Linked DNA regions of Methylomagnum ishizawai. The protein of the gene in region 1 interacts with the protein of each later gene in a pairwise test. Links are inferred from orthologs where the notes say so. Each region holds a gene or a part of one and is shown in the gene's direction. Other genes may lie near its edges.

Region 1 (3,057 bases):
CCTGTACGACTTCCTCACCCTGTTCTTCGAGAAGGATGTAGAGGTCCGTTTCCGCCCGTCCTATTTCCCATTCACCGAACCGTCCGCCGAGGTCGATATCGAGTGCGTGATGTGCGGCGGTTCCGGTTGCCGGGTGTGCGGACAGACGGGCTGGCTGGAAGTGATGGGCTGCGGCATGATCCATCCCAAGGTGTTCGATTTCGTGCGTATCGACCCGGAACGCTACACCGGCTTCGCCTTCGGGTTGGGCGTGGAGCGCATGGCCATGCTGCGCTACGGCATCAACGACCTACGGCTGTTTTTCGAGAACGATCTCAAGTTCCTCGGACAGTTCGCGGCTTTCTAAGAAGAATTAAGGATACGGCTCTATGCGTTTCAGCGAAGCCTGGCTCCGGGCCTACGTCAATCCCCCCCTCGATACCGCGCAACTGGTCCATCAATTGACCATGGCCGGTTTGGAAGTCGATAGCGCCGAACCCGCCGCCGGTACTTTTTCCGGCGTGGTGGTGGCCGAAATCCTGGAAACCTCGCCCCATCCCCAGGCCGACCGCCTGAAGGTGTGCATTGTGGCGGCGGGTTTGCCCGAACCCCTGCAAATCGTTTGCGGTGCCCCGAATGCGCGGGCCGGGTTGCGGGCCCCGCTAGCAATGGAAGGCGCGGAATTGCCGGGTGGCCTCAAGATCAAGCGTTCCGCCCTGCGCGGCGTTGAATCCTGCGGCATGATGTGCTCGGCCAAGGAATTGGGCATCGACGAAAACGCCGCCGGACTTCTGGAGTTGCCCGCCGATGCCCCGGTTGGCACCAGCCTCCGCGAGTATCTGCAACTCGACGACACCCTGATCGAAGTCGATCTGACGCCCAACCGTGCCGATTGCCTCAGCGTCGAAGGTATCGCCCGCGAAGTCGCCCTGCTCAACGGCCTGGACCTGACTCCGCCGGAAACCGCCCCGGTTCCCGTGACCATTGGCGACACGCTGCCTGTCAGCTTGCCCGCGCCGGAAGCCTGTCCGCGTTACCTGGGCCGTATGATTAAAGGCGTGTCCCGCTCGGCGGAAACCCCGTTGTGGATGAAAGAACGCCTGCGCCGCTCGGGCTTGCGTTCGCTCGATGCTGTGGTCGATGTCACCAATTACATTCTGCTGGAACTGGGCCAGCCGCTCCACGCTTTCGATGCGGCCAAGCTTGAAGGTGGTATCCAGGCCCGCTATGCCCAACCGGGCGAAAAGCTGAGCCTCCTCAACGGCCAAACAGTTGAATTGCACGCCGATACCCTGGTCATCGCCGACGACCGCAAGGCGTTGGCTTTGGCTGGCATCATGGGCGGCAGCGAATCCGCCGTGGGCGAGACCACGGTCGATATCTTCCTCGAATGCGCCTTCTTCTCGCCCGCGCTGATCATGGGCAAGGCCCGCCGTTATGGGTTGGCGACCGATTCCTCGCACCGCTTCGAGCGCGGCGTCGATTTCGAGATGCAAGCCCGCGCCATCGAACGCGCCACCCGCTTGATCCTCGATATTGCGGGCGGTGAAGCCGGTCCGGTGGTCGAGGCTTCCGGTTCCGAACACCTGCCGAAGCGCGAACCCATCGCCCTGCGCTCCGCACGGATCAGCCGCTTGCTGGGGCTCACCATCGAACCGCCCAGGGTCAAGGACATCCTATCCCGCCTGGGTCTGAACCCGCAGGACACGGCGGAAGGCTGGTCGGTCACGCCGCCCGGTTTCCGCTTCGATATCGCCATCGAAGCCGATTTGATCGAGGAACTGGGCCGCGTCTACGGCTACGATGCTTTGCCGCGCCGCCAGCCGGTCATCCCGGCCGCGATGCGCCCGGTGTCCGAACATAGCTTGGCACTGGACCGGGTCAAGGACGTGTTGGTGGATCGCGGCTTCCAGGAAGCTATCACCTATAGCTTCGTCGATGACGCCCTGCAAAAGTTCGTCGAGCCCGAACTGCCCGGCCTCCCGCTCAAAAATCCGATTTCCGCCGAACTGGGCGTGATGCGCACCGGCCTCTGGGTCGGTTTGTTGGACGCGGCGCTCAAGAACGCCAACCGCCAGCAAACCCGCGTCCGTTTGTTCGAGACCGGCCTAAGGTTCATCCAGCGCCCCGAAGGACTCGACCAACGCAAATCCATCGCCGCCCTGGTCATGGGCACGGTGAACGCCGAGCAATGGGGTGAAAAGACCCAGCCGGTCGATTTTTACGATCTCAAGGCCGATGTCGAGGCGCTGGTCCGCTTGACGGGCCGCTCCGAGGCTTTGAGCTTCGCGGCGGGCAGTCATCCGGCCCTGCATCCCGGCCAAACCGCCGAAATCAAGCTGGATGGTGAATGCCTGGGTTGGATCGGCATGTTGCATCCCCGCTTGGAAAAACAACTCGGTTTCGAGCAGAACGTATTCCTGTTCCAACTGGACCAGGACATCCTGCTCCAACGCACCGTGCCCAAGTTCAAGCCGCTGTCGAGATTCCCGCAGACCCGCCGCGATATCGCCTTGATTGTCGAGGCCGGTTTGCCGGTGGACCGCTTAGTGGATTGCGCCCAAACCCACGGCGGCGATTTGCTGCGCGAAGTTTCGGTGTTCGACGTGTACCGGGGCCAGGGCGTGGAACCCGGTAAGAAAAGCGTGGCCTTGGCCTTGATCTGGCGCGACGACGCCGAAACCCTGACCGATGCCAAGGTCGATGCCGCTGTTGCCACGGTGGTGGAAGCCCTCGCTATCGCCCATGAAGCCAAATTGAGGGACTGAATCATGGCGCTCACCAAAGCGGATATGGTGGAACATTTGTCCACCGAACTCGGTATGAACAAGAAAGACGCCAAAGACCTGGTCGATCAATTTTTTGAGGAAGTCAAAGCCGCCTTGGCGCAGGGTCGTTCGGTCAAACTGTCGGGCTTCGGCAATTTCGACCTCCGCGACAAGAACCAGCGTCCCGGTCGCAATCCCAAGACCGGCGAGGAAATCCCCATCACCGCCCGCCGCGTGGTCACTTTCAAGCCGGGCCAGAAGCTCAAGGTCAAGGTCGAGGCGTTCGAGGAACTGAACCGGGGCCAGGAAG
Region 2 (5,809 bases), 670 kb from region 1 along the record:
CATGGCCGGGAACCTCGATAATAAAGGGCATGACCTCATGGATGCTCCCCAAACGGAAAATCCAGCCCAGCGCGACCTTCCTCCCATCATCGAGGAACCCGCTAAGAAATCCGATGTACCGGCACCCACCGACACCCCTCAAACGCCGTCGGTGCCTTGATCCCGGTTCTTAGCGAACCCAGTCCAGCTGCCGATGTGGTGAAATTGGTAGACACGCCATCTTGAGGGGGTGGTGACGCAAGTCGTGTCGGTTCAAATCCGACCATCGGCACCAACATTAAGCGATCCGCTTACGATTCGGCCCACCCCTCCGGTGGGCCGATTTCGTTTCCGACCCCGGAAAAATCCCATGGAATTCAACATAAGCAGCACTTGCGGCGCGGCCCGCCGGGGGGAACTGGTGTTTCCCAGGGGCCGGGTGCGCACCCCGGCCTTCATGCCGGTGGGCACCTATGGCACCGTCAAGGCGATGACGCCGGAGGAACTCGCCGGCCTCGGGGCCGATATCATCCTCGGCAACACTTTCCATCTGATGCTCAGGCCCGGCACCGAAATCATCCGGCTGCACGGCGATCTGCACGGTTTCATGCACTGGCAGGGGCCGATCCTCACCGATTCCGGCGGTTTCCAGGTGTTCAGCCTCGGGGCCATGCGCAAGATCGGCGAGGCGGGCGTGCGCTTCCGTTCGCCGGTGGATGGGAGCGAGGTGTTCCTGGGACCGGAAGAATCCATGGCGGTGCAGCGCGAACTGGGTTCCGATATCGTGATGATCTTCGACGAATGCACGCCGTATCCCGCCACCTACGAGCAGGCGGCGCAATCGATGCGCTTGTCCTTGCGCTGGGCCAGGCGCAGCCGCGAGGCTCATGGCGACAACCCGGCGGCTTTGTTCGGCATCGTGCAAGGCGGGGTATACGAAGAATTGCGGCTGGAATCGGTCGAGGGTTTGCAAGCCATCGGTTTCGACGGCTATGCCATCGGCGGCTTGTCGGTGGGCGAGCCCAAGGAAGACCGGGCGCGGGTGCTGGACGCCCTGATGCCCAGGATGCCCCAGGGCAGGCCGCGCTATCTGATGGGCGTGGGCACGCCCGAGGATATCGTCGAGGCGGTGCGGGTCGGTATCGACATGTTCGATTGCGTCATGCCCACCCGCAACGCCCGCAACGGCCATCTCTTCACCCGCAATGGCGCGATCCGTATCCGCAATAGCCCATACCAGCGCGATACCCGGCCCTTGGACGAGGAATGCGGCTGCTATACCTGCCGCCATTACAGCCGGTCCTATCTGCGGCACCTGGACAAATGCGGGGAAATTTTGGGCGCCCGGCTCAATACCATCCACAACCTGTTCTATTACCAGGAACTGATGGCCGGGCTGCGGGCGGCCATCGAGGCGGGGAACCTGGATGGCTTTGTCGCCGATTTCTACGCCCGGCAGCGGAATGGCGGAGCTTAGCGTCGCGATTTCCCGGTCCCGGCTTCGTCGGCGGAGAGAAATCGTTGCGGATTTTGTGCCATAATGCCGCGCTTTATCCAACGCTAAGTAAAGGATCGATCATGGGTTTCTTCATTTCCGACGCAATGGCCGAAGCTGCGGCACCAGCGGCGCAAGCACCGGGTCTGGCCGGTTTGATTTTGCCGCTGGGTATCCTGGCGGTGTTTTACTTCCTGTTCGTGATGCCCCAGCAGAAGCGCAACAAGGAACAGAAAAAGATGCTCGACAGCCTGGGCAAAGGGGCCGAGGTCGTCACCACTGGCGGTATCCTGGGCAAGGTTTCCGACCTAGACGACAGTTTCGTCCAACTCGAACTCACCGACAACGTCCATATCTACGTGCAGCGCCACGCCATCGCGTCCCTGGTTCCCAAGGGCACCTACAAGGCCAGGAAGAAGGCCGAAAAATAACACACGGGAGTCCTTCCATCGCGGATGCCTTTCCCCGGCATCGCCCGCTATTAGGCAGCAACCATGCGAAACAGCTTTCCACTTTGGAAAAACCTTTTGATACTCGCCGTGCTGGCGCTCGCGGTCATTTACGCGCTGCCCAACCTATTCGGCGAAGACCCTTCGGTCCAGCTTTCCCCGTCCAGGGGCGCGAAGCTGGACCAGACCACCGTCGAGAAGGTCGAGAAACTCCTGGGCGACGCCGGGCTGAAACCCAAGTCGGTCGAATTGGCGGACAAGCGCTTGTTGATCCGCTATGCCCAGACCGATAACCAGATCAAAGCCGCCGATGCCCTGCAAACCGGCATGGGCGAGAACTATGTGGTGGCGCTCAACCTCGCCCCCGCGACCCCGGATTGGCTCCGCGCCTTGGGGGCCAAGCCGATGTACCTGGGTCTCGACCTCAGGGGCGGCGTGCATTTCCTGATGCAGGTCGATACCGATGCCGCCCTGACCCAGGCCGAGGAACGCTACGCCGAGGACATCCGCTCCCTGCTGCGGGAAAGCAAAATCCGCTATCAATCGGTGGACCGCGACGGCAAGACCGTGGTGGTGAAATTCGCCGACCTCGCCACCCTGGGCCAAGCCAAGGACATCATCAAGCGCGAAGTGCGCGGCCTGGCCCTGGACATCCAGGACACCGTGATCCGCGGCAACCTCACCGAACCCGAGCAGCGCGAAATCCGCCGCCTCGCCGTGGCCCAGAACATCACCACCCTGCGCAACCGCGTCAACGAACTGGGCGTGGCCGAACCCTTGATCCAGCAGCAGGGCGAGGACCGCATCGTGGTGCAATTGCCCGGCGTGCAGGATACCGCCCGCGCCAAGGAAATCCTGGGCGCGACCGCGACTTTGGAATTCCGGCTGGTCGATACCGAACACCCGACCCCCACCGAAGAAAGCAAGACCCCCATCGGTTCCCGCCTCTACAAGGACCGCAACGGCAGGCCCCTCCTGCTGCAACGCAAGATCATCGTCACCGGCGACCAGATCGTCGATTCCTCTTCCGGCCTGGAACAGCAATCCGGTTCGGCGGCGGTATTCGTGACCTTGAACGGTCCCGGCTCCCGCAAAATGGCCGATGTCAGCCGCGACAACATCGGCAAGCCCATGGCCGTGGTCTACATCGAGAACAAGGCCGAAACCAAGGAAGTCGATGGCCAGAAGGTGACGACACACCGCAAGGTGGAGGAAGTCATCAACGTGGCGACCATCCGCGACCGCCTGGGCAAGCGCTTCCAGATTTCCGGGCTGGACAGCACCGAGGAAGCCCGCAACCTCGCCCTGTTGCTGCGGGCCGGCGCCCTGGCCGCGCCGGTCGATATCGTCGAGGAACGCACCATCGGTCCCAGCATGGGCAAGGAGAACATCGAGCGCGGCGTGAGTTCCAACGGCTACGGCTTCGTTGCCATCGCGATATTCATGATCGTGTATTACCGCGTGTTCGGCTTGTTCTCGATCCTGGCCTTGGGTTCCAACGTGCTGCTCCTGGTCGCGGTGTTATCGGTGATGCAGGCGACCTTGACCTTGCCGGGCCTCGCCGGTATCGCGCTCACGGTGGGTATGGCCATCGACGCCAACGTCCTCATCAACGAGCGTATCCGCGAGGAACTGCGCATGGGCATCTCGCCGCAGCTCGCCATCTACGCTGGCTATGAACGCGCCTTCGCCACCATCCTCGACTCCAACGTGACCACCTTCGTGGCTGGTGTCGCCTTGTTCATGCTGGGTTCGGGTCCGGTGCGCGGGTTCGCGGCGGTCTTGTGCATCGGCATCCTGACCTCGATCTTCAGCGCCGTGGTGGTTTCGCGGGCGCTGGTCAATCTCACCTATGGTCAGCGCCGCAAGCTGACCCAGCTAGCCATCTAAGGGGGCGGTTTCATGGAGCTTTTCAAAATCAAGCATGACATCCCGTTCATGCGCTATGGGAAGATCACCACCACCATCTCCTTGGTGACGTTCATCCTGGCGGTATTGGCCTTGGTCTTCCGGGGCTTGAACCTAGGGATCGATTTCACCGGCGGCATGTTGATCGAGGTCAGTTATTCGCAGCCCGCCAATATCGAGGCCATCCGCACCGCCCTGGAACAACAGGAAATGAGCGAGGTGGCGGTGCAGAACTTCGGTACCTCCAAGGAAGTGCTGATCCGCCTGCCGCTGAAAGAAGGCGTGAAGGGTCCGCAACTGAGCGAGCAGGTGCTGTCCAGCCTCAAGGCCCAGGACGCTTCGGCGACCTTGCGCCGGGTCGAATTCGTGGGTCCGCAGGTCGGCCAGGAACTCTACGAGAGCGGGGTATTGGCCCTGCTCCTGGTGGCGTTCGGCATCATGGCCTATTTGTCGCTGCGGTTCGCCTGGCGCTTCTCGGTGGCGGCGATCATCGCCAACATGCACGATATCGTGATCATCCTCGGCATGTTCGCCTTCTTCCAATGGGAATTCACCCTCAGCGTCCTGGCCGGCATCCTCGCCATCCTGGGCTATTCGGTGAACGAATCGGTGGTGGTGTTCGACCGGGTGCGCGAGAACTTCCGCAAGATGCGCCGCGCCAGCGTGACCGAGGTCATCGACAACGCCATCACCGCCACCATGTCGCGTACCGTCATCACCCACAGCATGACCCAGTTGATGGTGCTGGCGATGTTCTTCTTCGGCGGCGAGGCGCTGCACAATTTCGCCCTGGCCCTGACCATCGGCATCGTGTTCGGTATCTATTCGTCGGTGCTGGTGGCATGCCCCGTGGCCTTGGCCCTGGGCGTGAGCCGGGCCGATTTGCTATTGCCGGAGAAGGGGCAGCCCATCGATAACCGTCCTTGAGCCGGTTCGATATCCATGGAAAAGGCCGCATCAGCGGCCTTTTTCTTTGCCCGCGCCCAAGCCCGGCCGACGGGCGGGTATTCCCGAGTGTATTGGGGGGCGATGGTGTTTTTACGCAAAATTTACCGCATTTCGTATTTAATGCGCGGAATCCATCGATTTCGGTTCGTGAATCAGGAGCTTTCAGTATGGCCAAGCGCGCGCTGGCTTTGTGTTCCCTATTATCCATCCCCTTGATTGCTGTCTCCGGCGAAATCCAAGAACCCCCGCCAGTCCTCCCCCACCTCGACCTGACCCACCATTTCATCGGCTATCTCGCCATCGCCATCACGGTCCTGGCCTATATCCTCGCCATGACCGAGGAAACCACCGACCTGAGAAAGTCCAAGCCCATGGTGATGGGCGCGGCCCTGGTCTGGTTCGCCATCTGCATCCAATACGCCCTGGTCGGCGATCCCAAACCGGCGGTGACCGCCTTCGAGAGCAACCTGCTGGCCTATGCCGAATTGCTGCTGTTCATCTTGGTGTCCATGACCTATCTCAACGCCATGGAGGACCGGGGCATCTTCGACGCGCTCCGGGTCTGGCTGCTCAACCGCGAATTCAGCTATCGGCAGTTGTTCTGGATCACCGGCGGCTTGGCCTTCGTGATTTCCACCGCCGTCAGCGGTTTGGCGGTGGGGCTGTTGATGGGCGCGGTGGCGGCGGCGGTCGGCAAGCACGAACCCAAATTCGTGGCGCTGGCCTGCGTCAATATCGTGGTGGCGACCAATGCCGGGGGTTCGTTCTGTCCCTTGGGCGGCATTTCCACCTTGTTCGTCTGGCAGAGCGGCATCGTCGAGTTCGCCGAATTCTTCCGGCTGGCGGTGCCTTGCTTGGTGAATTTCCTGGTGCCCGCCCTAATCATGCACTTTTTCGTGCCCAGGGAATGCCCGGTGGTATCGCGGCGGCAGGTGGTGTTGCGGCGGGGGGCCCGGCGGATCATCGCCTTGTTTGTGCTGACCCTGGCGATCACCGTGGCTTCGGATGTGTTCCTGAAACTGCCGCCCGC

Evidence for each region.
Region 2: the proteins of pheT (region 1) and secD interact in binary tests that used the Escherichia coli proteins (3 or more experiments, as listed by UniProt). The link is inferred for Methylomagnum ishizawai from one-to-one orthologs.

Annotation. Positions count from the first base shown.
Region 1 is NZ_FXAM01000001.1:2,439,575-2,442,631, forward strand. It holds pheT (phenylalanine--tRNA ligase subunit beta), read left to right. Parts: upstream 1-368; coding sequence 369-2,747; downstream 2,748-3,057. Other genes in the region: pheS (phenylalanine--tRNA ligase subunit alpha), read left to right, coding at 1-346; B9N93_RS10835 (integration host factor subunit alpha), read left to right, coding at 2,751-3,057.
Region 2 is NZ_FXAM01000001.1:3,111,220-3,117,028, reverse strand. Bases 1,399-4,390 are described here. They hold secD (protein translocase subunit SecD), read left to right. Parts: upstream 1,399-1,968; coding sequence 1,969-3,813; downstream 3,814-4,390. Other genes in these bases: secF (protein translocase subunit SecF), read left to right, coding at 3,826-4,390; yajC (preprotein translocase subunit YajC), read left to right, coding at 1,558-1,905; tgt (tRNA guanosine(34) transglycosylase Tgt), read left to right, coding at 1,399-1,456. Outside these bases: preprotein translocase subunit SecG, read left to right, coding at 1-160; more of tgt, read left to right, coding at 350-1,398; more of secF, read left to right, coding at 4,391-4,758; sodium:proton antiporter NhaD, read left to right, coding at 4,947-5,809. UniProt on the Escherichia coli protein: Part of the Sec protein translocase complex. Interacts with the SecYEG preprotein conducting channel. SecDF uses the proton motive force (PMF) to complete protein translocation after the ATP-dependent function of SecA.